One region of the Bacillus sp. FG16 genome, then DNA from elsewhere that is predicted to be linked to it. Evidence: riboswitches for the same ligand, from Rfam matches in the RefSeq annotation. Region 1 holds a riboswitch; each other region holds the start of a gene.
The links. A riboswitch is a leader RNA that binds a small molecule or an ion and turns the genes downstream of it on or off. The one in region 1 is predicted to bind S-adenosylmethionine.
Positions count from the first base shown of each region.

Region 1 (10,934 bases):
AAAGAATTAGATATTGCGTTCCCAAGCCCGATTGGTGTTAAACGTTTGTTAGCAAAATTTGCACCTGTGACGAAACAATAGAAAGGAATGAGGATATGTCAAAAGAGATAGCAAAAAAACGTATAGAAGAACTGCGTGATTTGTTAAATACATTTAATTATCAATATCACGTATTAGACAATCCTTCTGTTTCTGATGCGGAATATGACCGTGATATGCAGGAGCTTATAAAATTAGAAGCAGAGAACCAAGAGTTTATGAGTGAAGATTCTCCCTCCGTTCGCGTTGGGGGAACTATTCTTGATATATTTGAAAAAGTAACACATAAGTCACCGATGTTAAGTTTAGGAAATGCATTTAACGAAGGTGATTTACGTGATTTCGACAGAAGAGTACGTCAAGGAATTGATGATGCGAATGTAAGATATATATGTGAATTAAAAATTGACGGGCTTGCCGTTTCGCTTCATTATGAAAAAGGACGCTTCATTCAAGGGGCGACACGTGGTGATGGTGTAACGGGTGAAGATATTACTCAAAATTTAAAAACGATTAAAGCTATCCCACTTCGTTTAAATGAAGAAGTAACGTTAGAAGCACGAGGCGAAGCTTATATGCCGAAGCGTTCATTCGTTAAACTAAATGAAGAAAAAGAGCAAAATGGAGAAGATGTATTTGCGAATCCGCGTAATGCAGCAGCAGGTTCAATACGTCAACTTGATCCAAAAATTGCAGCAAAGCGTAACTTATCTATGTTTGTGTATGGTCTTGCGAATGTAGAAGAAAAAACAATTCCATCGCACAGTGAATCGCTTGATTTCTTAGGTGAACTCGGATTTAAGACAAATCCAAATCGCCGTACATGTGAAACAATCGAAGAGGTTATAGCTTATGTAGAAGAATGGCAAGAAAAACGTCCGCATCTTGATTATGAGATTGATGGAATCGTTATAAAAGTAGATGATGTTGCTCTTCAAGAAAGTCTAGGAACTACAGCGAAGAGTCCAAGATGGGCGATTGCTTATAAATTCCCAGCTGAAGAAGTTGTAACGAGATTAACAGGCATTGAATTAAGTGTTGGCCGAACAGGGGTTGTAACACCGACTGCAGAGCTAGAGCCAGTGAGAGTTGCTGGTACGATTGTTCGCCGTGCTTCTCTACATAACGAAGATTTAATTCGTGAAAAAGACATTCGAATTGGTGACTACGTTGTTGTGAAGAAGGCTGGAGATATTATTCCTGAAGTTGTGAACGTTATTTTTGATAAGCGTACTGGTGAAGAAGAAGAATACCGCATGCCAACGCATTGTCCAGCATGTGAGAGTGAACTTGTTCGTTTAGAAGAAGAAGTAGCACTTCGATGTATAAATCCGACTTGTCCGGCTCAAATTCGAGAGGGATTAATCCATTTCGTTTCAAGAAATGCGATGAATATTGATGGACTTGGAGAACGTGTCATTACACAACTTTTTGATGCAGATTATATTCGTACATTTGCTGATTTATATGCATTGACGAAAGAGCAATTATTACAGTTAGAACGTTTTGGTGAAAAATCAGCAACAAACTTAATACAAGCAATTGAAAATTCTAAAGAAAACTCGCTAGAGCGATTATTATTTGGTCTTGGAATTCGCCACGTTGGAGCGAAAGCAGCACGTACATTTGCAGAGCACTTTGAAACGATGGATGAGCTTGTAAAAGCAACAGAAGAAGAACTAAAAGCAATTAATGAAATTGGCGAAAAAATGGCTCAATCTGTTGTGACATATTTTGATAATGAAGATGTATTAGAGTTATTACAGCAGTTTAAAGAGTATGGCGTGAATATGACATACAAAGGTATAAAAATTGCAGATTTACAAAATGTTGAATCTTACTTCGCAGGAAAAACGGTTGTTTTAACAGGTAAGCTAGAAGTTATGGGACGAAGTGAAGCGAAGAAGAAGATTGAGGCATTAGGTGGAAAAGTAACAGGAAGTGTTAGTAAGAGTACGGATTTGGTTGTTGCAGGTGAAGCAGCTGGTTCGAAATTAGCACAAGCGGAGAAACATAATGTTGAGGTTTGGAATGAAGAGAGGTTCTTACAAGAGCTAAATAAGTAAGAGGTGCAAACTTACCATGAAAAAAATAGCATTAGCGATATTAAGCCTGGGCCTACTTGTAAGTGGGTGTAGTGCAGGTGCCGACAAAGATGAAAAAGTGGCTGAGAAATCGGGGAAAGCAAAGGAACAATCAGTTGTTCCAAAATACGCTATTTCGGATGAATATTATAAGACGACTATTCCATTTGATGGTGGAAATGCACGTGGTTTAGTGGTACAAGGGCTAAATAGTCGTCTTGATATAGATGAATTTGAAACAGGATTAATGCGAATTGCAAAAGAATCATTTAATACGAAAGATAATTTTTTAAAAGGCGGAAGTGCTCTAGATACTCAAGTGATACAGATGCTTGTTAAAAGAAAACGTACAGATGCTGAACAAAAGGAACTAGAAGACAAATTAAAAAAAGATGCAGTTAAATTTCCTAATATAGGATTAAACCCTGCATTAGGAACGGGATCCGAATCACTAGAAGTGAAAAATAAAAAAAATCCAATATATATTTCAAATATTTTAGAGCATGATTATTATGTGAAAAAAGGCGATAATGGTGAGGAACGTGTTGGTATGGTAGTTGGATTAGCGATGAATTCTGTTCAATATTTTAACGAAGAGCATGGTTATCCACGTGAAGCTGCAATCCCGGATGAAAAGATGTTAGCTGAAGGGAAAAAAATGGCGCAAGAAATTTTGAAAGTCATACATCAAAAACAACCTGATACAAAAAATATTCCGATAACATTTGCGATTTATCGTCAAACTCCAAAGTCTTCGCTCGTGCCAGGTAATTTTGTTTCTTATGCAAATGTAGAAAAAGGTAGTGAAACGGTTGAAGATTGGAAACAAATTAATGAGAAATATTATTTGTTCCCATCAGAGCAAGCGAAAACAGATAATAAACGTGAAGATCTTGCAAGAGTATCCAACTTTAAGGCAAAACTAAGCGATTATTTCCAAGGTGACTATACAGCTGTTATTGGTACTGGTATGTATAGAGATGATGAATTAAGAGAAATGAAGCTTGATATTCCTGTCCAGTTTAATGGAAAAGCTGAAATAATTGGTTTTACACAATATGTGGCAGGGCTTGTTATGGAATACTTCCCGAATTATATGAAAGTACAAGTCACGATTAAATCTGTAGAACGCCCAGAAGCTATTATTATACGTGAAGCAAAACAAGATGAACCACTTGTGAAAATTTTAGATTAAATATGAAGGCTGTTCCTCTATGGAACAGCTTTTTTTCTTATGTAATTTTGTTATAATTTAAAATGTTGTAAATAATAGGGGTAAGGGGTAAAGTTCATGGAAGAATTAAGTTTTCAAGTCATTATTTTATTAATTGCATTCGGTTTTTTAGCAGCTTTTATTGATTCCGTTGTTGGAGGAGGAGGGTTAATTTCGCTTCCTGCGCTTATGTTTGTTGGCTTATCGCCGGCTTCGGCAATTGCAACGAATAAATTAGCGGCAACAATGGGGACGTTTACGAGTGCGATGTATTTCATTCGATCAGGAAAAGTTGATTTTAAAATTGTAGGAAAGTTAATCCCGTTAACTATTGTTGGAGCTGTTAGGTGCTTTAGTAGTAAAATTTATTCCATCGGATATTTTACGCCCATTAGTACTTGTAATGTTGGTATTTATTGCTATTTATATTATTGCAAAAAAGAATTGGGGAAGTGTGTCTACCTATAAGAAGATGACGCAAAGAAAAACATTAATATTTTTCTTTGTTATTTTAATGATAGGATTTTATGATGGATTTTTTGGACCAGGGACAGGGTCATTTTTAATTTTTGCATTTTTATTAATTGGTTTGGATTTTATTCAAGCGGCAGCATCTGGAAAACTTTTGAACTTTGTTAGTAATATTGTATCTTTAATTACTTTTTTATTTTTAGACATAATTCATTTTGAATACGGTATTATCATGGGATTATCAATGATCTTAGGTGCTTATTTGGGATCGAAGTTTGCGGTTCAAAAAGGCGTTGGATATGTAAGAACTTTATTTTTATTAGTTACTATATTATTGATCGGAAAAAATGTTTTGGAATATACTCATATTTTGTAGATTCATACGCATGTATGAATCTCTTTTTTTATTATATTTTAAAAATTTATTAATTTTTAAAATATAAGTCTAGGAATATTTGAATAAATCTAAATTATCGTGTAGAATAATGTTGTAAAATGTAAACGTTTTTCTAAGGGGAGGCTAAAAAAAATGGTAGTAGCATACAAACATGAGCCATTTACAGATTTTTCAGTGGAGGCTAACAAATTAGCGTTTGAAGAAGGTTTAAAGAAAGTAGAATCTTATCTTGGACAAGACTATCCATTAATTATTGGGGGAGAAAAAATCACTACAGAAGACAAAATTGTTTCTGTAAACCCTGCAAATAAAGAGGAACTTGTTGGTCGTGTTTCAAAAGCAAGCCGTGAGTTAGCTGAAAAAGCAATGCAAGTAGCGGATGAAACATTCCAAACTTGGAGAAAATCAAAGCCAGAAATGCGTGCAGACATTTTATTCCGTGCTGCAGCAATCGTTCGTCGCAGAAAACATGAATTCTCTGCTATTCTTGTAAAAGAAGCAGGTAAGCCATGGAATGAGGCAGATGCTGATACAGCAGAAGCAATCGACTTTATGGAATATTATGGTCGTCAAATGTTAAAATTAAAAGACGGTATTCCAGTAGAAAGCCGTCCAATTGAATATAATCGTTTCTCTTACATTCCATTAGGAGTAGGTGTTATCATTTCTCCTTGGAACTTCCCATTCGCAATTATGGCAGGTATGACAACAGCTGCTTTAGTTTCTGGTAACACAGTATTACTAAAACCAGCTAGTACAACTCCTGTAGTAGCGGCGAAATTTATGGAAGTATTAGAAGAAGCTGGCTTACCAGCTGGCGTAGTAAACTTCGTTCCAGGTAACGGTTCTGAAGTTGGTGACTACTTAGTAGATCATCCTCGTACACGTTTCGTAAGCTTCACGGGATCTCGTGATGTAGGTATCCGTATCTATGAGCGTGCAGCGAAAGTAAACCCAGGCCAAATTTGGTTAAAACGCGTTATCGCTGAAATGGGCGGTAAAGATACAATCGTTGTTGATAAAGAAGCAGATCTTGAATTAGCAGCTAAGTCTATCGTTGCATCAGCATTCGGATTCTCAGGACAAAAATGTTCTGCATGTTCTCGTGCAGTAATCCATGAAGATGTATATGATCATGTATTAAATCGTGCTGTTGAATTAACAAAAGAATTAACAGTTGCTAACCCAGCAGTATTAGGTACAAACATGGGGCCTGTTAATGACCAAGCTGCATTCGATAAAGTAATGAGCTATGTTGCAATTGGTAAAGAAGAAGGTAGAATTCTAGCAGGTGGCGAAGGGGACGATTCTAAAGGCTGGTTCATCCAACCGACAATCGTTGCTGACGTTGCAGAAGATGCTCGCTTAATGAAAGAAGAAATCTTCGGACCAGTAGTAGCATTCTGTAAAGCAAAAGACTTTGATCATGCGCTTGCAATTGCAAACAATACAGAATACGGTTTAACAGGTGCTGTTGTTACTAACAACCGTGACCATATTGAAAAAGCACGTGAAGAATTCCACGTTGGTAACTTATACTTCAACCGTGGATGTACTGGTGCAATCGTAGGTTACCAACCATTCGGTGGCTTTAACATGTCTGGTACAGACTCTAAAGCTGGTGGACCTGACTACTTAGCACTTCACATGCAAGCAAAAACTACTTCTGAAACTTTATAAGAAATAGTAGAGGAGCTCTTCACAAAATGTGAAGAGCTCCTTTTAAAATTGAAATCCCATATATTACCTTCGTTCGAAGGGGATGAGCTAAAACCTATTAATAGCGGGATAAACATGTGAACAGAAATAAAATGATGAGAAAAGTTGACTTATTAGTCATATTTTTTAGTATTCATTTTGAGAATTTCCTGTATAATACAATTTGAAAGAAAATCTATGGTTCGACAAGGAACACTCTTTTCGGTTTTGCTCACTGAAAGGAGTGTTTTTTTATGTAGCTAAAAATTCTTTCGTGCTTATTACATTTGCATATACGCCATTTAAACTAGCTAAAATTGTATTGTGAATATAAACAGCTGGTATAGTAGCGTTCTTAAAAGAAAGGTCTTTTGTAGCACAAGCATCGTGTATAACGGTACATTGAAATCCAAAATCAAATGCAGCCCTTACTGTAGCATCAATACACATATGAGTCATCATCCCGCATACGACGACATGTTCAATGTCTAAACGCTGTAATTGCTCTAGAAGATTAGTTTCTCGGAAGCTATTTGGATAATGTTTGAGTATAACTGTTTCTTCTCTAAGTGGACGGACCTTCTCATGAATATGTACACCTTCTGTATTAGGTAGGAAAAAAGTAGCGTCATCTTTTATAGCTACGTGTTGGATATGAAAAATAGGTTCGCTGTTTGTTCTAAAGTGTTGTAATAACTGATTAGCATATTCGCTTGCTTCTACTGGATTACGCAATTCCATCTTTCCATTTGGAAAATAATCGTTTTGAATATCGACGAGTAAAAGAGCTGTTTTCATATATTTATCTTCCTCCGAGTTTCATATTCAAATAAATTTATTCAATTCGTAGAGAGGATTCTCCTGTTTAAAAATATGAGGAAGAAGAATTTTACATAACTTTGAAAGTTACTATTTTCTTATGAATTTTCATCTGAAAATTTTAATAAAGGAATAATTAATATTTTTCTAAAAAATGTATTGACTCTTATTATTCTGAGTTCTATAATGAGAATTAATTAAACGACAATTAAATCGATACATTCTTATCCAGAGAGGTGGAGGGACTGGCCCTACGATACCTCAGCAACGGGTTTTTTAATACCGTGCTAACTCCAGCAAGCCATATAAAGGCTTGGAAGATGAGAAGATGTGAACGAGTACATATAAGTGCTCTCCTTCTTATCTTTATGGTTGATAAGAAGGAGAGCACTTTTTATTTTACCTCGAAAGCTCTACTTTAAGTTTTTACAGCATATAGGAGGGGGAAAAATGATTTCTTTTAACAATGTAAGTAAAGTGTATGAATCAGCTGGGCAATCTGTTCATGCGGTGGAGGATGTAACATTATCAGTTGAGAAAGGCGAAATTTTTGGCATTATCGGTTTTAGTGGCGCTGGAAAGAGTACATTATTACGCTTAGTAAATATGTTAGAGAGACCAACGGCAGGAACGATTTCAATAGATGATAAAGATATTACATCATTATCGACGAAAGAATTACGCAAACTAAGACAAAGAATCGGAATGATTTTTCAAAGCTTTAATTTATTTAATTCAAGAACAGTGTTTGGGAATATTGCTTATCCATTAAAGTTAGCGAAATTGCCAAAGAACGAGATAAAAGAACGAGTGAATGAACTGCTGAAGTTTGTAGGGTTAGAAGATAAAGCAAACTATTATCCAGAGCAGTTATCAGGGGGACAAAAGCAGCGAGTTGGCATTGCTAGAGCACTTGCGACATCGCCAGATATTCTTATATGTGATGAGGCAACATCAGCTTTAGATCCAGAAACAACGACAGAAATTCTAAACTTATTAAAGAAAGTAAATCGAGAATACAATTTAACGATTCTTCTTATTACACACGAAATGCATGTTGTGAAAGAAATTTGCCACCGTGTAGCTGTAATGGAGAAGGGAAAAGTTATTGAAGAAGGAAAACTGTTTGACGTTTTCACACAACCAAAAACAAAGACGACTCAAAACTTTGTACGTTCTGTTATTAATGATCATTTACCAGAAAGTGTTCTAGCGAAAATTCAAAATGGTGGTCAAATTTATCGTCTAACATTTACTGGTGAGGAGACAGGACAGCCGGTACTATCATATATCGCAAAAAACTATAACGTTGATGTAAATGTACTGTACGGAAATATTATTGAACTTCAAAATGTGCTATTTGGAAATCTGCTTGTAGAATTGCAAGGTGAGCAGAGGGAAATTCAAAAAGCATTACAACATCTAAGACTGCAAGTGCAGCTGAAGGAGGTAGAAGCTCATGCGAGTTGATTGGAGTATATTTTGGCCGCGCATACTAGATGCGACGGGGGATACCCTCTTAATGGTAATTGTAACCCTTATATTCGCTACAATTCTGGGTATACCTCTAGGTTTACTTTTGTATGTAACGAGAAAAGGAAACTTTTTAGAAAATAAATGGGTCTTTTCTATTCTTAACATCATAATTAATACAATTCGTCCGGTACCATTCATTATCTTTTTAGTAGCTTTAAGCCCACTAACAAGAAGTGTTATTGGAACGACGATTGGAACAGCAGCAGCAATTTTCCCGATGACGTTAGTCGCATCAATTGGTATTGCTAGAATGGTTGAAACAAATCTTGTTTCCGTTCCGAAAGGAGTAATTGAAGCAGCGCAAGCAATGGGCGCCTCGCCAATTAGAATCGTTTTTGAAATCCTTGTACCAGAAGCGTTAGCACCATTAATCTTAGGTGTCACATTTATGACAGTTGGTTTAATTGAATTTTCTGCAGTTGCTGGGCTTGTCGGTGGTGGCGGTCTTGGTGACTTGGCAATGACGTATGGTTATCAACGTTTTGATACATCAGTTATGTTCGTAACGGTTGTTTTACTTATTATTCTCGTGCAGATAGCTCAAAATTTAGGAAACTACTTTGCGAAAGTCTTGTTACGCAGATCATAAAAAGGAAAAGAGGAAAAGAAAATGAAGAAAATTTTAGCATTTGCATTATCAGCAATTGTAGGAGTCTCAGCATTAAGTGGCTGCTCAAGTGGAGACACGGGTGCAGGAGCGAAAGAAAAAGTAATTCGCGTCGGTGTAACTGGAACGGATGGAGACGCTTGGGAAATTTTGAAGAAAAAAGCTGAAAAAGAAGGGATTAAGATTAAACTGGTGGAGTTCTCTGATTATACAACTCCAAATAAAGCTTTAGCTGATGGAGATATTGAATTAAACTCATTTCAGCATATTGCTTTCTTAGAGCAATTTAAAAAAGAGCATAAGTTAGATATTACAGCTGTTGGTACAACGCAAATTGCGCCAATGGGTTTATACTCTGAAAAATATAAGAAGGCAAATGAAATTCCAGATGGTTCAGAAATTGCAATTCCAAACGATCCAACGAACCAAGCACGTGCATTAAAACTTCTTGATGCAGCTGGAGTATTAAAGCTTAAAAAAGATTTTGGCTTATTTGGAGATCCAAGCGGCATTGCTGAAAATCCGAAGAAGTTAAAAATCACGCCGGTTATCGCACAGCAAACACCTCGTGTGTTAAAAGATGTAGCGGCATCAGTTATTAATAACGGTGTTGCTGGTCAAGCTGGATTAGATCCAGCGAAGGATCCTATTTTCTTAGAAGATCCAAAGAATGAAAATGCGAAGCCTTATATTAATATTTTCGCAGCTCGTACGAAAGATAAAGATGATCCAACACTGAAAAAAGTAATTGAATTGTATCATTCAAAAGAAGTAACAGATGCAATTAAGAAAGAAACGAATGATGGTTCAATTTCAGTTGATCTTTCACTTGAGGAGCTTGAAAAAATCGTAAAATAATGATTGGGTTTAATGGACTAACAGAAGGAACCCCTCCGCTGTTAGTTCGTTCAACATATAATCTACTTAACAAACGAACCCTAATTCTGTACCTTCCAATTTTGTATAACGTAGAATCCAATGTTTGTTAAGTAGAGTAATGGACCAGGAGTTTTCCTGGTCTTTTTTTATGAATGAAAGTAGCTAGCGAACAGTAAGGTAATCCAAATTATAATGGGATAAGAAAATAAGCTGAAAAGGAGTGTAATTACGAATTGCTTTTGATGAATTAAGTGTTTTTTTGATAAAACAAAGAAAATAGAAAAGAGAGTAATGAAAAATGCTGATATTACGCCGGGGTTATAGGAGCGATAAATGAAAAACAAAATAATATGTTGAACAGAGTTAAAGAAGATGGCCCCTTGTATAAAAATAATCCAGCATATAGAAGACAAGAAGTTAAGTTGATATAGAAAGACGATAAGTAATACAAAGATTGTTAATACGGAAATGGCAATGAAAAATTGTTGGCTAGTTATAAGGCGGATTGAAAATTGATTAGCAAGGTATTGTGGCATTTGGAAAGCTTCTTCAAGGTTATGAATGAAAAATAATAAGGGAATGATCCAGAGTATAGTAGTGGAATGCTTTTTCATCAACTTACATCACTCCAATAAAGTATAGAAAGCCTAAAAAAGGCCCTCTATACAGATAGTTATTCAATTATGATATTTTTTAAATTATTTTCATGATGCTCTCGTTCTTTCGGATAAGCAGCTAGCTCCTCTTGCAAAATATTTAATATTTGCTTAGCTGATTGCTGGATTGGATTAGGTAGCTCTTCTAATATATGCATCCCGACTTTTACTTTTGTACGAATTACCCTTCGTAGTAGTTCCTCATGCATGCACTACACCTCCAAACCGAATGTTTAGTATATCTTCTTCAAATTTTGCTCCTTGAATAGAAAGGTGTGTTAACGTTTTTGGCAATGTAATATTTCGTTTCACAGAGCCGGCTCGAATAATTAGCTCATCACCTTTTTGATTTAATGAAAGTTCACTTTTGTTTGAGAAGGGAATAGAAAGAATGAAAATATAATCATCGCCATCTTTTCTTACATATTGTGTGCGGCCGTTAAATTTCACTTCAGTAGGACAATGATCAGTTTTAAATAAAGCATCTCCTACACGCTCTAACATAGGTAAACCAACAACTTCTTGTTCAAACATT
Region 1 covers NZ_JBMDKC010000063.1:8,642-19,575, forward strand. Annotated here, with positions in the region: gene pcrA (DNA helicase PcrA) at 1-81, shown strand, start outside; gene ligA (NAD-dependent DNA ligase LigA) at 96-2,105, shown strand; gene ACODS7_RS20870 (CamS family sex pheromone protein) at 2,122-3,318, shown strand; partial or broken gene ACODS7_RS20875 (TSUP family transporter) at 3,415-4,183, shown strand; gene pruA (L-glutamate gamma-semialdehyde dehydrogenase) at 4,337-5,884, shown strand; gene ACODS7_RS20885 (cysteine hydrolase family protein) at 6,155-6,700, opposite strand; SAM riboswitch class I at 6,943-7,048, shown strand; gene ACODS7_RS20890 (methionine ABC transporter ATP-binding protein) at 7,172-8,191, shown strand; gene ACODS7_RS20895 (methionine ABC transporter permease) at 8,181-8,846, shown strand; gene ACODS7_RS20900 (MetQ/NlpA family ABC transporter substrate-binding protein) at 8,868-9,722, shown strand; gene ACODS7_RS20905 (HXXEE domain-containing protein) at 9,890-10,357, opposite strand; gene ACODS7_RS20910 (DUF3926 domain-containing protein) at 10,417-10,608, opposite strand; gene ACODS7_RS20915 (ArsA family ATPase) at 10,601-10,934, opposite strand, start outside.

Region 2 (10,934 bases), on a different contig from region 1:
TCAAGTTAAAAGTAAATTTTAAGAATAAACCTATAGAGGATATTTTATAGTGAATCAAGATCCTTTTACAAAGTTGTAGGCATTAAACTCCTACGGCTTTTATTATACTTTATTGAAGTAAAAAGTCTCTTCAGATTATCTCTCCGTCTCAAAAAACTCAATCCACTCTCCATCAGGACCAGCGAAGAATATGTAACGTGTTCCATCTGGTAATGTTTCGACTTCTTCTCCTAGTAAAAAGGTTACTGTGTGTTTCTTTAGTCTTGTGATTTCTTCTTCTAATGAATCTACCTTAAAGCAAATGTGATGTACTTTTCCTTCTGCCGGAAGAGAAGAATTGTAGCCTTCAATTAATTCAAGTATCGTTTCCTTCGATTCTTCTACACCTAAAAAAGCGAGTTTTAAGTCTGGGTTTGGGTGTCCCATTCGCTTAATGAGCTGTAAGCCAACTACTTTTTCATAAAAAGTAATAGATGTTTCTAAGTTTGCAACCATAAGTCCTACGTGTTCAATTCTTCTAACTGGCATGTAGATTCCTTCTTTCTGAAAATTATATACAATATATTATTGAAAATTAAGAAAATAAGCAAGATAAAAACCTTACAAATTTAAGCGTGTTGTATGGTATAGTGAGAAAGTATGTTTGGGGAGAAGGAAGGAGATTATACGATGAATATACCTACTCAAACTCCTTCATTATCGGAAACGATGAAAGAGTGGCATTATGCATTAGCATATGAAATTAAACATTGGAAAACGATAGGTGGTAGTAAAATTTCTATCATGAACGGTCGTTTTTTATATACAGATTATGAGAATACAGTGTATGTATTTCAGCTTATTTCGGAAGTAAGTTTACCTGAAGGTTCACCAATTCGAATTGAGTTCGATGGTGAGGAAGCGACAGGAGAAGTATTATCTGTACATGGATTAGAAATAGAATTGAAATTAAATGATTATATACAAGGTGAAATAAGAGAAGCGGTTTTATACAGTGAACCGTGGCAACTTTTAGAGCAACTGCAAGAGCGATTGAAAGAAGCACGTAAAGATAAGCTAAAACGTAATCGTATAAAGCGTCTCGTTGATGGGACGAGCAGTCCGAAGCATATTGAGAAGATGAAAAATCCGAAAAATGAACTAGCATATCGTTCGTTTTACAATCCGACAACGTACGTATGGGGACCGCCTGGAACAGGGAAGTCGTACAATTTATCACGTATTATTTCGGCTCATTACCAAAAAGGAAAATCGGTACTTGTGTTAGCTCATAGTAATGCGGCAGTGGACGTATTAATGAGCGAAGTAACGAAACAAATTGAGAAGAAAAAGAAATGGACACCTGGCGAAATTGTTCGTTACGGTTATAGTCAACATGAACATATACGAAATCATGAAACATTACTTACGTCGAAGCTAGTTGAAACGACGAACGGATCTTGGGGAGAAGAAAGACTCTATTTAGAAGAAACACGACAAGATCTTCGTGAAAAGATTTTATCATATAAAGCGACTTCTGCTGATAAGAAGCGTATACAAGAGATTGAAAGTGATCTTCGAAAGCAAAAAGCGAAAATTAAAGAAGTAGAAAAAGAATATATTGAAAATGCAAAAGTAATTGGTGCAACTCTATCAAAATGTGCAATTGATGCGCTGATTTATGAGCGTACATTTGATTTAGTTGTCGTAGATGAAGTGAGTATGGCGTTCGTTCCGCAAATCGCATTAGCTGCTTCACTTGGAAAACGTATCGTTGTTTGTGGCGACTTTTTACAATTACCTCCAATTGCGATGGCGAACCATGAACTTGTTCGCAAATGGCTTGGGGAAGATATGTTTTACCATGCTGGGATTGTTGAGTCTGTTAATAAATCAGAAGCACATCCGAACCTATTTATGTTGCAGGAACAAAGACGTATGCATGCGGATATATCGAAGTTTACGAATTCGTTTATTTATAAAAATAGAGTATACGATCATCCGTCTGTTTCAGAGCGTAAAGAACTTGCGCAATTGCAGCCGTTCGCAAATGAAGCGAGTGTTTTATTTGATACGAGCCAAATGGGAGCTTTTTCGTTAAAAGATGCTGCTTCTGGTTCACGTTTTAACATTATGTCTGGTTTAGTAGCAATGCAAATGATGTTAATCGGATTGTTAGATGGTGTGCAATCCATTGGTGTTGTGACACCTTACAGGGCGCAGTCACGCTTTTTATCGACGTGTATTAGAGAAATGTTGCAGAGAACGAAATATCAAAACATACCAGTTTTAGCGGCGACAGTTCATAAGTTTCAAGGTTCTGAAAGAGATATGATGATCTTTGATACGGTTGACAGTTATCCGCAAGAACGACCTGGCGTGTTATTCTTTGACCATAAAAATCATCGCCTCGTCAATGTAGCAGTGACAAGGGCGAGAGGGAAGTTCATTCAATTATCAGATTGCCATTATATGCGTAAAAATCTTTCTAGAAAACAAGCGTTATCGCAATTAACAGCTCATATAGAACGTCATGGAGATGTGTATGACCGCACGACATCAAGACAATTGTGGGAACGGAAAATTTCGAAACGTTTACGCTGGTTTATGGAAATGAATCTTGAAGAGCCGAAAGGGCTATTAAAAGATATTTTAGCCGCAAAACGAAAAATTATTATTTCACTGCCAAGTACGAAACAAGTAGATAAACGAGTATGGCAAGCGTTAATGCGTACAAATGCACAAATAACAGTTTATAGTGATGGACCAGTTCCGCTGAAAAATGTAAAGTTACAAAGACAAAATAAAGCATTCCCGTTTATCGTAATCGATGATGAAATCTTCTGGGCAGGCGCACCGCTCACATCTCAAATGATATTTGAAGGTAGTACGGAATTTCCGTACGTATGTGCAAGACTGCAAGCACCAGAAACAATTGGTGTATTAAAAGGATTTTTAGATATTCGGTAAATTCGGATAGGAATTCCTTGACTTTTAATTGGAATGAACTTAGAATAAATGTAATTTAATATAATTTTATGAAAATTCTTATCGCGAGAGGTGGAGGGACTGGCCCTATGATACCTCGGCAGCGGATTCGTTATGAATACTGTGCCAATTCCAGCAAGGTAACTTGAAAGATAAGAAAGAAGCTCATTTTGATTGTATATACAGAAGCCTCTTTCTATCTTTTAGAAAGAGGCTTTTTTACGTGAAAATAAAGGAGGAAGAAAAATGGGAGCGACAGGAGTAGCGTCACAAAGAAAAACAATTGAAGAGAGTATCGAAAGAAATAAGGAAAAGTACATAGAAACAAGTCATGATATTCATGCGAATCCGGAAATTGGTAACCAAGAGTTTTACGCATCAAGAACGTTAAGCTTATTACTAGGGAGTGCTGGTTTTCAGTTGCAACACAATATAGCTGGGCATGAAACAGGTTTTATTGCGCGGAAAAGTTCAGGGGAAAAAGGACCAGTCATCGCATTTTTAGCGGAGTATGACGCTTTACCAGGATTAGGCCATGCGTGTGGTCACAATTTAATTGGCACAATTAGCGTTGCAGCAGCAATCGCATTATCAGAAACGCTTGAAGAAATTGGCGGGGAAGTTGTCGTGTTTGGTACTCCGGCTGAAGAAGGAGGACCAAACGGTAGTGCGAAAGCGAGTTATGTAAAAGCGGGGTTATTTAAAGATATTGATGCGGCACTTATGATTCATCCGAGCGGAAAAACAGCGACAACGAGTCCTTCACTAGCAGTCGATCCACTTGATTTTCATTTTTACGGAAAAACAGCTCACGCTGCAGCTTCGCCAGAAGAAGGGATTAACGCATTAGATGCGGTTATTCAGCTCTATAACGGTATTAACGCACTTCGCCAACAACTTCCGTCAGATGTAAGAATTCATGGTGTTATTACAGAGGGCGGAAAAGCACCTAACATTATTCCTGACTACGCCGCAGCAAGATTCTTCATCCGCGCAGCAACGAGAAAAAGATGTGCAGAAGTAACAGAAAAAGTAAGAAATATCGCACAGGGAGCAGCATTAGCAACAGGCACAAAAGTGAAAATCCATCAATTCCAAAATGAAATCGATGAACTACTCGTAACAAAAACATATAACGACGTCGTAGCAGAAGAACTAGAATTATTAGGCGAAGACGTAAACCGTAAAGAAAGAGTGGGTATTGGTTCAACAGACGCAGGAAATGTAAGCCAAGTCGTACCGACCATTCACCCGTACATTAAAATTGGTCCAGATGACTTAATTGCGCATACGAATGAATTTAGAGAAGCAGCACGTTCAGAACTAGGGGATAAAGCATTAATTACATCGGCAAAAGCATTAGCAAATACGGCGTATCGATTAATTACGGAAGAAGGGTTGTTAGAGAAGGTGAAGGAGGAGTTTAAAGAGGCGCAGAGGAATCAAGGGTAAGTGAGAAGGGGGATTATACCCGGGATTTTTAGTAGGAAATTGAATGAAAAAAGAACCAGCCTATGGCTGGTTTTATTATATTATAAAAGAATTTTTTCACATACACTTGATATTTCTACCTTAGTGTCCTCTTATTAGAACGACAATTTCTCCTCAAACTCACTTTTTAAAACAATTAAAGGAGACGACAAGCCAAATTGCATTAAAGAGTCTAAAAATGCAGCGAGAGAATCCATCGAATCGCTCATGACTTTCATCATATAATTAAACTCCCCACTAATTCGATATAAATCTGTTACTTCAGGAGCGGCATTACAAAATTGGATAAAATCAGAGCATTGGCTCGTTTTAAACATGATGAATGCTTGAATGTTTTTATTAATTTTGGAAGGCTCAAATTTCGTTCGGTAAGCCGCTATCACTCCTTGATCTTCAAGTTTGTTAATACGCTCTTTTACAGCAGGTTGCGTCATGGATATAATTCTTCCTATTTCTGAAACAGAAATTCTCGCATTTTCATACAACAAGTTCATTATTTTGTGATCGATTTCATCTAGTTTTACTGCATTTTGCATTGGGGTATCTCCCTTGATTTATTTTCTAAAGTAAATTGTGATTTATAACTATAATATCATAAGTAAAGAAACTAAATTACCTATGAATTTATATTTAAAATGATTGGGGTTTACATGAAAATATAAGTATAGATTTTTATTAAACGGAAATTTAGGAAGGATGGAAAAAATGAAGAATCTTGATGGGAAAGTAGCGATAGTAACAGGGGCGAGTCGCGGTATTGGTCGGGCGATTGCGATGAGATTGGCAAACGACGGTGCATTAGTAGCGATTCACTACGGCCGAAATAAGGCAGCTGCAGATGAAACAATTAGTGAGATTGAATCTAATGGAGGAAAAGCATTCTTAATTGAAGCTGATCTCAATTCAGTTGATGGTGTCAAAAAGTTAGTAGAACAATTGAAGAATGAATTACAAATAAGAGTTGGTGCATCAGAGATTGATATTTTAGTAAACAATGCAGGGATAGGTACACAAGGAACGATTGAAAATACGACAGAAGAAGTTTTTGATGAAATTATGGCCGTAAATATTAAAGCACCATTCTTCTTAATTCAGCAAACATTACCGTTACTACGAGCAGAGGGGCGCGTTATTAACATTTCATCAGCTGAAGTAAGACTTGGTTTTACAGGGTCTATTGCATACGGTTTAAGTAAAGGTGCATTAAATACGATGACACTTCCTCTAGCTAAACATCTCGGAGAAAGAGGTATAACAGTGAATACAATTATGCCTGGATATACGAAGACAGATATTAATGCAAAATTGCTAGATGATCCGGAAATACGAAATTTTGCTACGAATTCATCTGTTTTCGGACGAATAGGGCAAGTTGAAGATATCGCAGATGCAGTAGCGTTCCTTGCTGCTTCTGATAGTCGTTGGATAACAGGGCAGATTTTAGATGTTTCTGGTGGGTTTTGTTTATAGGGGCACCACCCCATGCCCATCAGGCTAACAAAATAAATTACTAGATACGAAATAATCCTTGTTTTAAAACTAGCAAGTGATAAAAAAGTAGGCATGCTAAAGAAGCCTATTAAAACGCGGTTTTTTCGCTAGGCAGCTTGTCTATCCTTCACTGTCGTTTTATACACAATCCCTAGAATATCAAAGACGGTCATCTTCTTATACCGATGACATTTACGACCGTTCTTTTTGAGCAGTTGATAAAGACAATACAGAATTTTTAAAAGTTCTTCTGTGCCATAGGCTAGCGCTTGAAACAGTAATGGAAAGAAATCTTTAATCATATAAATTGCTTTATATTCACTCAGCTCTTGCTTTTTCTTTTTAAATAGAAACTGACGCATTTGAAACATCGTAGAAGAACATAGGAGAATGCCGATAAGTTGTCCATATAAATGGCACTCTAGGCGTTCTCTTTTTATATTTTGGCATTCATCAATTTCAAAGAATGACTTCCACGTTTTAAACAAAATTTCAATCTGCCAACGAAGTGAATATAATGAATGCACGTAGTTCGTCGGTACTTCTTCTAGCGACGTATTCGTGATATATACATTCATGCCCATTAAACGTTTACTTTTATCCTTCATGACAATGCCTTTCTTCTTTTCACGTATCGCTTGGTTTTTCAGACGTGTTTGTGTTTGATCATCGGTTAAACGATGAATAATGACACGTGCTGGAAGTTTCTGATTTTGGCCAATGTATGCCTCGGGGATTTCCATCGTTTCACCAGGAATTAGACCAGACAGCATTTGTGTCATATCAAGCTGGATGTATTCTGTTTGCTTTTTTAACGTACCATTGTTGAAGTATTCTGGTTCAGGGTTCTTGATATAAATGCGTGTATTCAACTTCAACCGCGAGATATAGTAAGCCTCTTTATCATGAATGGCTTGTAAGTCTCCTAAATCGAAGTAACCAAGATCACGTAAACACAAATCGCCTGCTTCTACGGTTTCAAGGCAGATAGTACCGTATGTTTTATCATTATTCTTTCCTGGTCCAAGCTGCACGTTAAGAAATTGACCACTAAGTAAATCGTATTCCAATTGGATTTTCATGCCTGCCGTATTACTACTTCCACCTGAACCTTGATAGTCAGTGGCGAGATGGTCAGGCAGTTGAAACACTGTTGCATCTAGAATACGGATACGATTGAAAGTAGAGATTATATGTGCAGAAAGTGAGTGATTTGAACAGAGTTTTTGTGTGAGAAGAGAAGTAAAAACTTCTCGAAGAAATGCGACAGCTGCTGGATTAAAGCGTTGATTCAGTCCTTCTGGACTTATGAGTGTAGCTGTATTTGCATAAAGCTGACTACATAATTGAGTGAGAGAATCACTTGCTACATGTTGACTAATCCAGATACATAAAGCAGCCAAATCAAGTGCGCCATACTTACTTTTACGTTTTACAAAACCTGTCTCTTGTGCGAATTGTTGAAGAATATGTGGAGATAGATATCGCTGTAGTTCTTTAGCGAACAACTGAAATTCATCCTGAATTGATAGAGTCATAAAAGAACGCCATCCTTTCTGTATATTTTGTGACTTTACCTATAAGTTGGCCGCAGTTGGAAGTATAAGTTGGCCAGAAAACACTTATTTTTGTAGGTGATTATCTAATTATTCAACGGAATTGGAAGCATAAATTGGCCGTGAATGAATTATTAACCCATAAGCTTGCCGTTTGTTTTATTCATGTAGCTTTGGAATAATGTTGGGCCAAATTGATACTAAAAAACCTTAATAAACGAGCAAGTGGAACTGACGATTCCCTTAATTAATAGGTCACTTTGCTCTCTTGATATGTTTTCTTTACCCTTTCGATTTGAGCGAGGTCTCCTTGTATATGTTGAAGATCTTTCAATTGAAAATAACTTGTAAATTATTTATTAATAAAGTTGTTCTCTGGCAGGTTTATCCAAATATATATAGAAAAATGAAAGAGTAAATTTTAATTTGACCAAAGGAGATGAAGAAATTGTTTAAAAAAAGCGGTATCGGAGTATTGTCTACAGCAATTGTATTAAGTGCTAGTATAGGTTTTTCAGGTATTGTATCAGCAGATAGTTCATCTGCAAATGAACAAGTTAGGAATGGAGACTTTGAGGATGGGCTAAATAACTGGATTTTATCTAATCCTAATTCTTCTACCGAGAATATCGGCACTTCTGAACCAGGCAATCATTATCTCAAATTAATACATGCAGACACAGCCTATCAGCTTGTTACTGTAAAGCCGCATACAGAATATACATTAACATTTGATATAGCGGGAAGTATAGTTTCCCCATCAGAAGTAACAGTAGGTAATCTGAATGCCAATCAAGAAATCGTTCCATTAACAAAGAAGCAGTATACAGGATTTAAGCCGGAACATCATGAGATAAAGTTTAAAACAGGGGAAGATGTGTCAAACTTTGCTGTCAAACTTGCTTCTACAGCAAATGGGAGGGTTAAGTTTGATAATGTACAATTAAAGGAGAAGGAGAACCCTTATATTTTAAATATTGATTTTGACCACAATTCAAGTTTAGAACCTTTTAAACCAGCATATGGCTCTTTAATTTACAATATTGAAGAGCATGCAGGAGTAAATAATTCTAAAGGACTTCATTTTAGTTCAGGAACCGGTCATCTTAAGGGAGACGTAACTTTGAAGCCTAATACTACATACATCATGTCCGCATCTGGAAAAGTATCGGGTCCTGAAAAAACCTTATTTGTAGGAGCACAGTCTCCTGGGGAGGAAAACACATTTGTTATGACGTTTACTTCCACACAGTATGAACAAAAATCGGTTGAATTTACTACTCTAAATACTAATAATCCATATAAGGTCATCTTACAAATTAATGGATATGTTAACATCGGTGATGCCTATCTTGATGATATCGTACTAGTTGAAAAGTAGCCATAATTAAAAATATATTTCTATCATTGACACATGAAAACAATTCTAGAAATGAGTCGCCATATGCCCATCAACTTAAGGATTTTATAACGCCCCAAAACGAAAAAAATGTACATTTTTTTCGTTTTGGGGTATTTGCTATTCTTAGATTGATGATGTGATGCTATCCCTAAAAGTCGCGACTTTATTTAAAGGCGACATTAAAAATAGTCTTCAAATCCTGGAAGCATAAGTTGGCCGTAAACTAAAAGAAGTATAAGTTGACCAAAATGGCCATCTTATACTTCTTGTAACACTCAATCAATTAAAGAACCTCAGCCGTTTGTTTAAATAATTAATATCCCAAAATATCTACTTCAGCTGCTGAAGCAAATCCATTCTTTCCATTTGTTACTTCTAGTTTCACATATTTTACAGTAACAGGATTAAATGTTACATTTTTCTTATTACTATTATTTTCCCATGTTCCTGATGATATTTTGTCATACGTAACGCCATCTACACTCGTATAAATATTGTAAGTTAAAATACGGCCATTTTCTGACCCATCCTGCCTTGGAAGATATGCCAATTGTGAAATGGTACGTGTATTACCAAGTTCTAGTGTCAAATTGTAAGGATATTGATTTGGTGTCCAACTACTATGCCAAAATGTATCTGTTTTTCCATCTATCGCCTTACTAGCTGAACCCGTTGATTCCTCACTATTTGCACTTGCTTTCATTATTTTTTTAGACAATACAGCAAGCGGTTTAACTGGTTTAGCATCTGTCGCTTCCCAGATAGGGGCAATTAATGTTGGATTATTCAAAGCTTCGATTTTTTGTCGTGTTTCTGTTGATGCTTTCAGCCCCCATTGATCAAAGAAAGGAAGTAAATTTTGTTTTGCTACCTTTGAAGTATTGTAAATAAATGCTTGTATTTTATCTTCGTCCGTTTTTGGAAGTTGATCCTCTGGTAACTCTCGATATAGTTTGTGGAGATTTGGATAAAAATCATCACCATAAGCTAAATGAAGCTGCCAAAGCATCGCAAGTTTTACAAACGGATCATCAATATTATTGTATTCTTTATTCGTTTGCTTTAAATACGCAAAGGCTCTTTTATAATCTCCCTCTGTTTCTAAACGTGTTGGTTTATTTGGATATACTTTCTTGTCAGCAACTAAAGAATATAAATTAACAGTTACTTCACCCATGCCACTTCCATTACCCCACGTCCATGGATATTGTTGTCTTGCATGTCCCGCTTCATGCATTTGTCCCCATCCAAACTCATTGACATTTAAAGTACTTTTGATAGCCTCACCAGCAGTCGTAAATACGGCTCCATCCCAACTTGCATACATGTCCCAACTTTGTGCGTTAGGGTTTTCTACAAAGGCCCAAATACGACGAGTTGAACGATGTAAAGGATTAGGATCTGTTTCAGATAGCCCCGATATCTTGTCTTGCGCTCGAATCATTTCATCATATTTATTTAATAGTGGCACAGGATCTTGATTTACAATATATTTATTGGCACTATCACGAGTTACAGTTAGTACTGCTCGTTCTGATTTTAATTGTACCGCATGTGCATTTGGATAGTTGTTCATCATGGCAATCCAGTCTGCTTTTGTGTGTTTCCCTAATACAAAGAAAGGAATCGGACTACCGCCTTGCGTTACTTGCACCTTAACTGTTCCTGTGCTTTGAAAATTATCTAACCCTAATACGCCGCCGTTTGGTGAAGAGATGGTATTAGAGCCAGGTGAAAGATCAATTTCTTTTCCCCATTCTTTATCATATTGATGTGTTCCAATAATGGCTCTAATCTTTTGCGTTCCTGATACTGTAATTGTAACCTGTTCATTAGGTTTCACATATATGCCTGTTGGCATATAATTTTTTTGCTCACCTCTTTTTTCTCTTTTTGCTTCATCCCAAAAACTTCCTGTACCAGGAAGGTCAAACTCTCTTTGTTCAAATTGAGTTGCAGTTTGTGCAGTCTCAGCATGTACATCTAAATTGTTTGACATAATAGGTGCAAATAACGTGGTTGCTAAA
Region 2 covers NZ_JBMDKC010000073.1:2,247-13,180, forward strand. Annotated here, with positions in the region: gene ACODS7_RS22475 (VOC family protein) at 136-528, opposite strand; gene ACODS7_RS22480 (AAA domain-containing protein) at 640-2,949, shown strand; SAM riboswitch class I at 3,025-3,126, shown strand; gene ACODS7_RS22485 (M20 family metallopeptidase) at 3,214-4,419, shown strand; gene ACODS7_RS22490 (Lrp/AsnC family transcriptional regulator) at 4,554-4,994, opposite strand; gene ACODS7_RS22495 (SDR family oxidoreductase) at 5,164-5,928, shown strand; gene ACODS7_RS22500 (IS4 family transposase) at 6,057-7,487, opposite strand; gene ACODS7_RS22505 (carbohydrate binding domain-containing protein) at 7,954-8,886, shown strand; gene ACODS7_RS22510 (M60 family metallopeptidase) at 9,221-10,934, opposite strand, start outside.
Region 2: another riboswitch for S-adenosylmethionine. It lies ahead of ACODS7_RS22485 (M20 family metallopeptidase); the one in region 1 lies ahead of ACODS7_RS20890 (methionine ABC transporter ATP-binding protein).

Region 3 (10,934 bases), on a different contig from region 1:
TTTATATGTACTGTTAACACCTCAATGATAACGCTTACAATATTTATCGTCAATAAAAACATTCAATGGTTTTAACGCCAAATCTATATTGTAGCGATCCAATAATTAGCGAGGAATCCCCCCGCCAATTAAAGTTTCACTTTATCACTTCGTTAATTGATGTCTAAATGCATAAATAACTGCCTGAGTACGATCACTTACATTCAATTTATTTAATATATTACTCACATGTGTCTTTACCGTTTTCAGTGCAATAAATAACTCATCCGCAATCTCTTGATTACTTTTTCCCTCTGCAATTAATAACAAAATCTCAAACTCTCTTTCCGTTAAATCATCATGCAAAGGTTGCTCTTTCTTTTGACGCATACGGGACATCATTTTCCCGGTAACTTTCGGCTCTAATACTGTTTCTCCATCATAAGTAGCTCGTACAGCATCTGCAATATCACTTGCTCTTGATGTTTTTAATAAATAACTAGTCGCCCCAGCCTCAATAACAGGATACAATTTTTCGTCATCTAAAAAGCTTGTTACAACTACAATTTTTGCTTCTGGCCATTCTTGAATAATAGCACGTGTTGCTTCGACACCATCCATCTCATCCATAACAAGATCCATTAAAATAATATCCGGTCTTAATTGCAGTGCTAATTCTGATCCTTTTTTTCCATTTTCAGCTTCCCCTACTACTTCAATATCTGGCTGTGTAGATAAATATGCCGATACACCCATACGAACCATTTCATGATCATCGACAAGCAATACTTTTATCATACTTCTCCCCCTCTCTCAAGCATAATCGGTACTTTCACTTCTATTTGTGTACCTTTGGCCGGGAAACTAAGTACCTTGAGTGTCCCACCAATTTCATGAACACGCTCTTGCATCGATCTTAAGCCATAGGAACCGGCTTTATTAACGCCTACTTCAAACCCAACACCGTCATCAATGATTTTTAAAATCGCATATTGATCAATTTTTCGAAGGCGCACTTCTGTTTTCTTTGCCTTCGCGTGTCGCAACGTGTTTGATAGCGCTTCTTGCACAATACGGAATAAATGATCTTCTACACCTTTTTTTAATTCTATTGGCTCAATAAGCCATTCAATTTTCATATGTTGTTTTCGCGATAATTCCGTTAATAATTCCTCTATACCTTCTGTCAGTTTCTTTCCTTCCAATTGTACAGGACGTAAATGAAGGAGCAATGCTCTCATTTCTGATTGAGCATTTACAACCATATTTTCAACAAGTTGTAATTGTTTTTTTGTCACATCTGGAAATTCAGTTATTTGTTCATTAATCGCTGACATCATCATCGACATTGCGAAAAGCTGCTGACTTACTGAATCATGCAACTCCCTTGCTAAACGATGCCTTTCTTGAGATATCGCTTCTTGTCTCATCTCTTCATTCCAATGAGCTCGTTCATTCGTTACTTTTTGAAAGAGTCCCGCTTGCTCCTCTAATCGACGAGCCAGAGCGATTACTTTTCGTTCCACTTCATGAAATTCATCATCTGCAGTAAACGAAACATCGCTCGGAAAATTCCCTCGCTCTACTTCAAATAGAAAAGTATTTAATCCTTGTATACGCTGCTCTATATAGTAACCGATTGCATATCCTACAATTCCCCCGATAAGTAAACTTGTAGTCATAATAAACAAGCCAATTGGAACAGAAGCGATGGATTCCTTCCATAATAAATCATACACTTGTTGCTCGCTTTTCCATACATATACAATTGTACAAATGAGTGCGATACTAACAGAGGACAACATAGAATAACGAATATACATCCACGAAATATTTTTTTGTTTCTTCATTATACTTTCCTCACTTCCGTGTCGCCTACGACAAGCGAAGAAATAATTTTAATACGACGAGGAGCCTCTTTATACTGCTCTGTTCTAAATGTAACATTGCGGTTAAACCCTGTCTCTTCATGACCTGGCAAGAGCACACGGCCGACAAGAACAGAATGATTTAAAGAAAGTTCAATATCATATGGCACATATAAACGAATATTACCAACGACACCTCGAATAACAATTACTGTTTCTCCTTCTGGAATCATAGCAGTTGTTAAATCCATTTCCACATCACAAGCACCATATTGAACATTAATATCCTCAAGTTCATAAATATGATCCATCATTCGTACATTGCCTACAAACATATTTTTCAAATATGGTTCTGTACGATATATTTGCTTCTCTTCGTCTATAATCCCTTTTTCTTTAATTTCAACCTTCATTGCTTTTTGCTGATGTCCTTGTTGAATCAATTGATAACCAATTAAAGCTAAACAAGCAAATACGACAAGAACAAATGCTGCTGATGAAAATAAGAAGAATAAAAATACGATACCACCAACAAATAAAAATACATTTCCCCGTACATAACGATTCTTTTTACGATAATGCCTTCCAAACATAAGCATAATAAATGCAAAAATGAGACCACCTGGTTCAAAATGTCCAAGTATCATATCAAGAAAAAGACCGAATCCAAATATGATGAGGAGCATCCCCATTAATTGTGTCTTTGAAAAATGTTTCTTCATTTCAGCTCCCCCCCTTCTTGTCACATATACATAGAAGAAAAGGCATTGCTTTCCAACACCTTTTCTCCTATCACTATATCATAAGCCTGTTTTATAATATACTACTATTATTTTGTTAACTCTTTCGTTAACGATACATCATTCTTTTCCTTCATTTCACGCTCAAGTTTTGCAATTTTCATATCAAATGTGTCACGCTCATGCTCTTCATTCATACGAGTTTCTAAGTCACGAATGTGATCTTCAATTTCTTCAAATCGTAAGAACGGATTATTTTCATCCATTTTATGCATCGCAGTATTCATACGACGATTTGCATGTGCCATATTTTCACGTGCCATTAGTTCCATACGCTTTGCGTGCATTTCTTTTAATTTATTTTTCATTTCAGAAAGACGACGCTCTAACTCATCAATTTGCTCTACAACACCTGCATACATTTCTTCTAATCGAGTTACTTGCCCTTCATAATAAGCTACCTCTTCTAAAGCACGTTCGTGCAATTGTAATTCGCCTGCTTCTTGAGCAATGATAGCTTGCTTTGATCTTTTGTTAACGAAATAGCGTGCTTGCTCAAGCTCACGAGCAAAGTTAGATTTTAATGTTTTATGACGTTCAATTAACTTCTCAATTTTTGTTATTTCACGCTCACTATCACGTAAATATTGGTTTAACATCGCAATTGGATTTTTTCTTTCCTTCTCATCTAACACATTATGAAAATCAGCTAAAATTGCATCGCGTACACGTCCGAATAAAGATTGTTTCATTATAAATCTTCCTCTCTTCTACTTTATTTATAATTTGATTTATTGTTTTAGTTTTTCATTAATTTGTTCCACTCATCTTCAAAGTTGCTATATGGTTTAGAACTTTCTGGAGCAGACTCAACAACTACATCTTTTTCTTTTTTCCACTCACGGTATCCGTAGTATAAAACCACTAAAGCAGCGATACCGATTAATGCTGGTGAATGAGAAAGTGCAATGGATAAACCGATTAAACCAACAATACCCCAAGCTAACTTTCCAAAAAATGACTTAGCTCGCACAAATGATTTATAGCTCCAATATACAACTCCTGCTCCGATTGCGAATCCTACAATACCAGCAAGACTACCAAGAGCAATTAAAGCCAAAATACCGGCTGCGATAAACGCTAGAAATTGTTTCATCTTGTGCTTGCCTCCCTTCGATTTGATACTCTTATCTTAACTATTTTTTCATCTTTCCATAACGAGCTTAAGAACCGTTTTTAACTCAGACTTAAGACCGAGTCATATTCAGCCCTTTACGCAAAAAAAAACGTGCAGAGTCTATTCTCTGCACGTTTTTTAATTACTAACGTTCATATTAAATTAAGCTGTTTTATGATACTCTTTTTTCTCAGCTACTTTCGAAAACCTTGGAAACCCAATTAAAATAGAAACAATCCCACATACTCCAACTAAAATTGGATAAAATGCATATGGTAACAATTCAACCGGAGATAACGCTGCAAATCCTGCTGCCGTTAACATTTGGGCACCGTATGGAATTAACCCTTGCACACAACATGAGAAAAGATCTAATACACTCGCTGATTTACGAGGGTCTATTTCATATTGATCTGCAATATTTTTTGCAAGCGGGCCTGTAAAGATAATTGAAATTGTATTATTCGCTGTACACATATTCGTCATACTCACTAAACCAGCAATACCAAATTCTGCTCCTTTTTTCGAACGAATATTACGAGTTAATACATTCATTAAATATTGAATACCACCATTATATTGGATTAATTCAACCATACCGCCAATTAATATAGCAAGTAACACTAACTCCATCATACCGCCCATTCCAGTCGTTACACTTTTAAAGAAACTTTCTAACGTGTAACTTCCATCTATAAGACCGATAACACCAGATAGTACAGTTCCACCAGCTAATACAATAAGTACATTCCAGCCAAGTAGCGCTGTAATAAGTACTCCTGCGTACGGTAAAATCTTTATCCACTCAAAGCTATGCGCTTTAATCTGCGTATCACTTCCTGAAGTAACTATTACTAATAGTACAATTGTAATAATAGCCGCTGGTAATACAATTAAAAAGTTCGTTTTAAACTTATCTTTCATTTCTGTTCCTTGTGAACGAACAGCTGCGATTGTTGTATCTGAAATAAATGATAAATTATCACCAAACATCGCTCCGCCAACAACAGTAGCCATCGCAAGTGCAATTGAGATATCAGTTTGACCACTAATACCTACAGCAATCGGTGCTAATGCTGCAATTGTTCCCATTGATGTTCCCATCGCTAATGAAATAAATGCACCAATAACAAAGATTCCAGCTACGATAAATCCTGGTGGCAAAATAGTTAACGCTAAATTAACAGTTGAGTCTACTCCACCCATTCCTTTAGCAGTTTCAGAAAATGCACCTGCAAGCACAAAAATTAATACCATAATCATAATATCCGGATTTCCTGCACCTTTAGCGAACCGCTCGACTTTCACATTAAAACTTTCTTTACGATTCATCACTAAAGCGACTCCTACAGCAATTGAAATCGCTACAAGTATCGGCAATTTATAGAAATCACCTGTAATAATTCCAGAACCAATAAATAGCGCCAAAAATATCCCAAGTGGTAATAAAGCTAAACCATTTCCTCTCGTTTCTTTCAAAGTACCATCTCTCCCTAGTTTCAACCTTTTTTCTAATGAATAACAAAAGACCTCTTCCGACGAGAAGAGGTCTTATACATCTATAAGAAACACTCTTCTCATCTTTCAAGCACACGCTTGCTGGATTTGGCACAGCACTCTGAAATCGAGTCCGCTGCCGAGGCATCGTAGGGCCAGTCCCTCCGCCTCTCTTTATAAGAAGGTTTCATATTTATTTTTTAATAATAATTTCTTCCCTAACTTTACTCGCTTACAAAACAAAAGTCAATTATTTTTTGTATAGATTTTTTTGGTAATTATGCAAAAATTTGAATACAATAATCATTTTAACTTTTCGATTTCTTCTTCCAATATTGAAATCCAATAAAATTCACTATTTTTTATTGTTGCTAATATCCATTTCGTCGTGTACCAAGCTAGCTCATAATCTTCCTTCGTGACATCGCCACTTTTATAAGCGTCCTCTAGCTCCTCTTCATCTAATACATACACCTTACCGCTAGGTAATAATACTACATCTAAATATAAATCATCAAAATACGGTAAACCACGGTCATCTATTTCATATTCTTTCGTCACATCAATATAATATTGCACTAAATTGTGCCTATCATCTAACATAGCTGTAATCGTAAAGTTCTTTCCATTAATAAAATATTGAACCCATGTATACCCATTACCTGCAATACAAATTTCTTTACCATCATATTCTTTACAACTAGGCTCTCTCACCTTTTTTATATCCAGTATTCCGAGCATTCCCTCTTCTACTTGCTTAACCGTATAACCCTTTTCTATTAGTCTCTTCCACGAAGAACCATCACCATATTTACGTTTCATTATGTCTGCTCCTCTTCTATATACAGAAAAGCTCCCACATATTATGTGAGAGCTTGTTCATATTATAATTAAGCTGCTTGACCTTTTTCAGAAATCTCTTTCAAATAAGCTTGTCCTTTTTCAGCGTCATATTGACCTTCCCACTTAGACATAACTACAGCTGCTAAAGAGTTTCCTACAACGTTAACTGCTGTACGAGCCATATCTAAAATACGGTCAATACCAGCAATGAACGCTAAACCTTCAGGTGGAATACCTACTGTACCAAGTGTCGCTAATAATACAACGAATGATACGCCCGGTACACCTGCAATACCTTTTGATGTAACCATTAATACAAGTAATAATGTAATTTGTTGCGTAATAGATAACTCAATACCGTACATTTGCGCCAAGAAAATAGCCGCAATTGCTTGATATAAAGTTGATCCATCTAAGTTAAATGAATAACCTGTCGGAATAACGAAAGATGTAATTGCTTTCGGGCAACCGAATTTCTCCATTTTCTCCATGATTTTTGGTAAAACTGTTTCTGAACTTGCTGTAGAATATGCTAAAATCAGCTCGTCTTTTAAAATCTTAAAGAATTGGAAAATGTTAATTCCAAATATTTTCGCTGTAAGTCCTAAGACAACTACAACGAAGAAGATCATTGCTCCATATACAACAATTAGTAATTTTCCTAATGGAATTAATGAAGCAAGACCAAATGTAGAAACTGTAACTCCAATTAGCGCAAACACACCAAATGGTGCAAATTTCATAACTTGGTTTGTTACGTAAAACATCGCATCAGCTACACCTTGGAAAAATTGAAGAACCGGTCTTCCTCTTTCACCAATTGCTGCTACACCTAAACCAAATAATACAGAGAAGAAGATAATAGCAAGCATATCTCCGTCAGCTAATGACTTCATAATGTTCGTTGGAACAATATTTACAAATGTATCTGCAAATGAATGACTTTGTACTTGCTCTGTCGTATGTGTATATTTCGAAATATCTGTCTTTGTTAACTGCTCCATATTTACGCCTTTTCCTGGTTGGAAAATATTCGCAATTAATAGACCGACAATAATTGCAATTGTTGTAATAATTTCAAAGTAAATAATTGTTTTTCCGCCTAGTCGGCCCAATTTTTTTACATCGCCAACACCAGCAACCCCAACAACAATACTTGCTACAACAATCGGTACAACGATCATTTTAATTAATCGGATGAAAATATCACCAATTGGTTGTAAATAACTCACTACCGCCGGATTGCCAAAGAAAATCGCCCCAACTGCAATACCAAGCGCAAGTCCTATTAATATTTGCCATGCAAGTCCTATTCTTTTCATATTTGTTGTAACCCCCTCTTCGATGTTTCACTCTATCTCTCATTCTATCTCTATAAAACTTGAAATTAAGAGTATTACATATTATTCGACAATTCACTACATTTTGTCCCTGTTAAAAATCATAAATCAAAAATTAAAATCTGACAACAAAATAAGTTTGCCCGAACGCAAATAATTTTCTTGACAAAAAGTAGACTCATGTCAGAAAACCTCACATGAGAACGATTCCTCACTAGTGTTTTATTAGCTTTTCAAGTAATATTTCACCTCATAAAAACTCTTAGTTTTCTCCTTAATTTCACAGATAAATCCCAAAATATACCTTTGTTACACAAGTAAATAACATGTAAGTACTATGACAATTAAAGTTGAAAAATGATAAATTCCGACAAAACTTAGCAATTTTATAAAGTTTTCTTTACATTATGATTACAACGATAGACACTCTTCTTCTTATGATATATAACATTCATAGGGAAAGGAGTCAGACAACTATGAAAAAGAAATTTGCAGCGTTTAGTGTTTTAGCAGCAGGAACGATTTTTGCTTCCCCGTTACTTTCACCCGTATACGCTGAAACAAATCAAGATAAATTATCTAACATTCAATCTGAATTAGAAGGCAAACAAAGTGACTTACAAAATAAATCAGTCGAGAAAGAACAAATAGAAAAAGAAATTCAAGAATTACAGAAGAAAATCGATGAATTAACTACTTCTATTAATAAAAACGAGGCTGAATTAAACGATACAAAAAAAGAAATTAGCAAAACTCAACAAGTAATTACTGACAAAAAGAAACATATTGAACAATTACAAACAAACATAGATACACGTCAGGAAGTTATTAAACAACGATTACAATCTATGCAAGAAAAACCTCGTACAAATATCATTACAGAGGTACTAACAAATTCTTCAAATATTGCCGATCTTGTTGATAATATGTACTCCGTAAGTTTAATATTAAACAATGATACAGATATTGTAAAAAAACAAACATCTGATCAAAATGCTGTAACTACAGAAAAAGAGGCTGTTGAGAAAAAAGAACAACAACTGAAAGAATCTGAGCAAAAACTAGAACAAAAACAGCAAGAATTACAAAATAACCAACAACAGCAACAAACTCTTATTAACGATCTACATACGAAAGTAGCAAAAGTAGATTCAGAGATTGAAGGATTAGAAGAATCCAAAGGCATTTTAGAAAATCAGCGTCAAGCTGTTCAAAAAGCAATTGAAGAAGAAAAACGGGCCGAAGAAGCTCGTAAAGCGGAAGAAGCTCGCCAGGCAGAGGAGGCTCGCAAACAACAAGCTACTAAATCTGCTCAAGCAACTCAAGCAGCCCCAACACCACATGATACAAATATCGGTGGCTTTATCAAACCAGCAGCTGGATCAAAAACTTCCGGATTTGGTGTACGTTCTTTAGATAACCATAAAGGAATTGACATCGCTGCTTCGGGAACGGTTCCAATTATCGCCGCTGCAGATGGCGTTGTTATCCGTTCAGAATTATCATCTAGTTACGGAAACGTAGTGTATTTATCTCACCGTATAAACGGAAAAACATATACGACAGTATATGCTCATATGAATAGCCGTTCTGTATCGAATGGACAAACTGTAAAACAAGGCGATCAGCTTGGATTTATGGGGAACACGGGCCAATCATACGGACAACATTTACACTTCGAACTTCATCTTGGAGAATGGAATGTCGGCAAGACAAACGCAGTTGATCCATCTCCTTATATCGGATTATAAAAAACCTCGGTGCCTACCGAGGTTTTTTATTTACACTTCACACACTATAGGCATTCTACATAGACTATAACTAAATGCCTATAGTTTACGGGGTGATTAATATGAATACACAATTACAACAAGAAATAGAAGAAGCTAGGGAAACGTTTATTGGCCGAATATTTACATTTGGCGGCTCAGCGTTATTTTTAATCGGTTCATTCATCGCAGTCGTCACAGCTTATAAAGCATATAATCGTTTATTAAATACTTCTACAACATAATAAAAAGACGGAGATTTCTCCGTCTTTTTATTATGCAAACATTTTAAATATGCCTATAGCATTTAAAAATACAATTATTACAGTTACCGGAATAACATAACGAAGTAAGAAGAACCAAATGTTAAATAACGTTTTCCCCTTCGTTTCCGTCACTTCTAATTCTTTCATCAACAACTCTTTACTCATTTTATTTGGTACAAATAATGAAATAGCTAGTACTCCTAACGGTAACAATACGTTACTTACCGAAAAGTCGACTAAATCAAAGAATGTTTTTCCAAATATTTTCACGTCACTCATAATCCCAAATGATAACGCTGATGGAATACCGACCGCAAAAATAAGAATACCAATTAATAATGATGCTGACGGACGCTTCTTCTCGTTACCTTTCGCAACAGATGCTACTACAATTTCAAGCATTGAAATGGCAGAAGTTAAAGTCGCAAAGAAGAATAAAATTAAAAACATAATAAAGAAAAATTGACCAAATGGTATTTTTGCAAATACTGCTGGAAGGACGATAAACAGTAATCCCGGTCCTTCAGTCGGTTTAACTCCTAATGCGAAAATCGCTGGGAAGATTGCTAATCCTGCAAGTACTGTAACAAAAACAGTTAAACTTACAATCGATGTTGCTGATTTCGCTAAATGTTCTTCTTTCTTTAAATAAGAACTATACGTTACCATTACGGATGCACCTACTGTTAGAGAGAAGAAAGATTGTCCCATCGCATATAAAACCGTATCTGCTGTAAGCTTTGAAAAATCTGGTTTTAAGAAGAACTCTACTCCAGCCAAAGCACCATCGAGTGTTAACGCACGAACAATAATTGCAATAAATAAAATAAATAATAGCGGCATCATGTACTTACTTGCCTTTTCTATACCTTTCTCTACACCTTTACTTACAACAAAAATCGTACAAAGCATAAAGATAAATTGTGCTCCAATCGCACTTAACGGATTTGAAATCGTTTCACCGAACAATTGTCCATAATCAGCTACTCCATTCCAGAAACTTCCTGTCACACTATAATATAAATAAAGTAAAATCCATCCACCTACAACACTATAAAAAGATAGTACACTAAAACAAGTAACAACTCCCATACGACCAATCCAAGGATATAATTTGCTATTTGGCACTAGTACTTTATAAGCTGTAACCGCCTCTTTTTGCGTGCTACGTCCAATAACAAACTCCGCTATTAGAAGAGGCATACCTATAAATAAAGTTAATAGTAAAAATACAAGGAAGAATGCGCCTCCTCCTCCATTACCTGCAACATACGGAAATTTCCATATTGCACCAAGACCTACTGCGGCTCCGGCTGCTGCGAGTACAAAGCCTATTTTCGACGTCCATTGCTGTGTTTCTTTCATCATAAACTCTCCTTTTCTGAATATTAAAATTTCTGTTAATTATACACTTTCATTTCATACTCGCACACCTCCTTTAGAAAATAAAAAAGT
Region 3 covers NZ_JBMDKC010000028.1:15,217-26,150, forward strand. Annotated here, with positions in the region: gene ACODS7_RS12590 (DUF3922 domain-containing protein) at 1-62, opposite strand, end outside; gene ACODS7_RS12595 (response regulator) at 145-777, opposite strand; gene ACODS7_RS12600 (sensor histidine kinase) at 774-1,829, opposite strand; gene liaF (cell wall-active antibiotics response protein LiaF) at 1,829-2,569, opposite strand; gene ACODS7_RS12610 (PspA/IM30 family protein) at 2,677-3,339, opposite strand; gene ACODS7_RS12615 (lmo0954 family membrane protein) at 3,387-3,743, opposite strand; gene ACODS7_RS12620 (Na+/H+ antiporter NhaC family protein) at 3,927-5,243, opposite strand; SAM riboswitch class I at 5,339-5,444, opposite strand; gene ACODS7_RS12625 (ribonuclease FAU-1 family protein) at 5,565-6,083, opposite strand; gene gltP (glutamate/aspartate:proton symporter GltP) at 6,152-7,426, opposite strand; gene ACODS7_RS12635 (murein hydrolase activator EnvC family protein) at 7,921-9,195, shown strand; gene ACODS7_RS12640 (hypothetical protein) at 9,297-9,458, shown strand; gene ACODS7_RS12645 (sodium-dependent transporter) at 9,489-10,844, opposite strand.
Region 3: another riboswitch for S-adenosylmethionine. It lies ahead of ACODS7_RS12620 (Na+/H+ antiporter NhaC family protein); the one in region 1 lies ahead of ACODS7_RS20890 (methionine ABC transporter ATP-binding protein).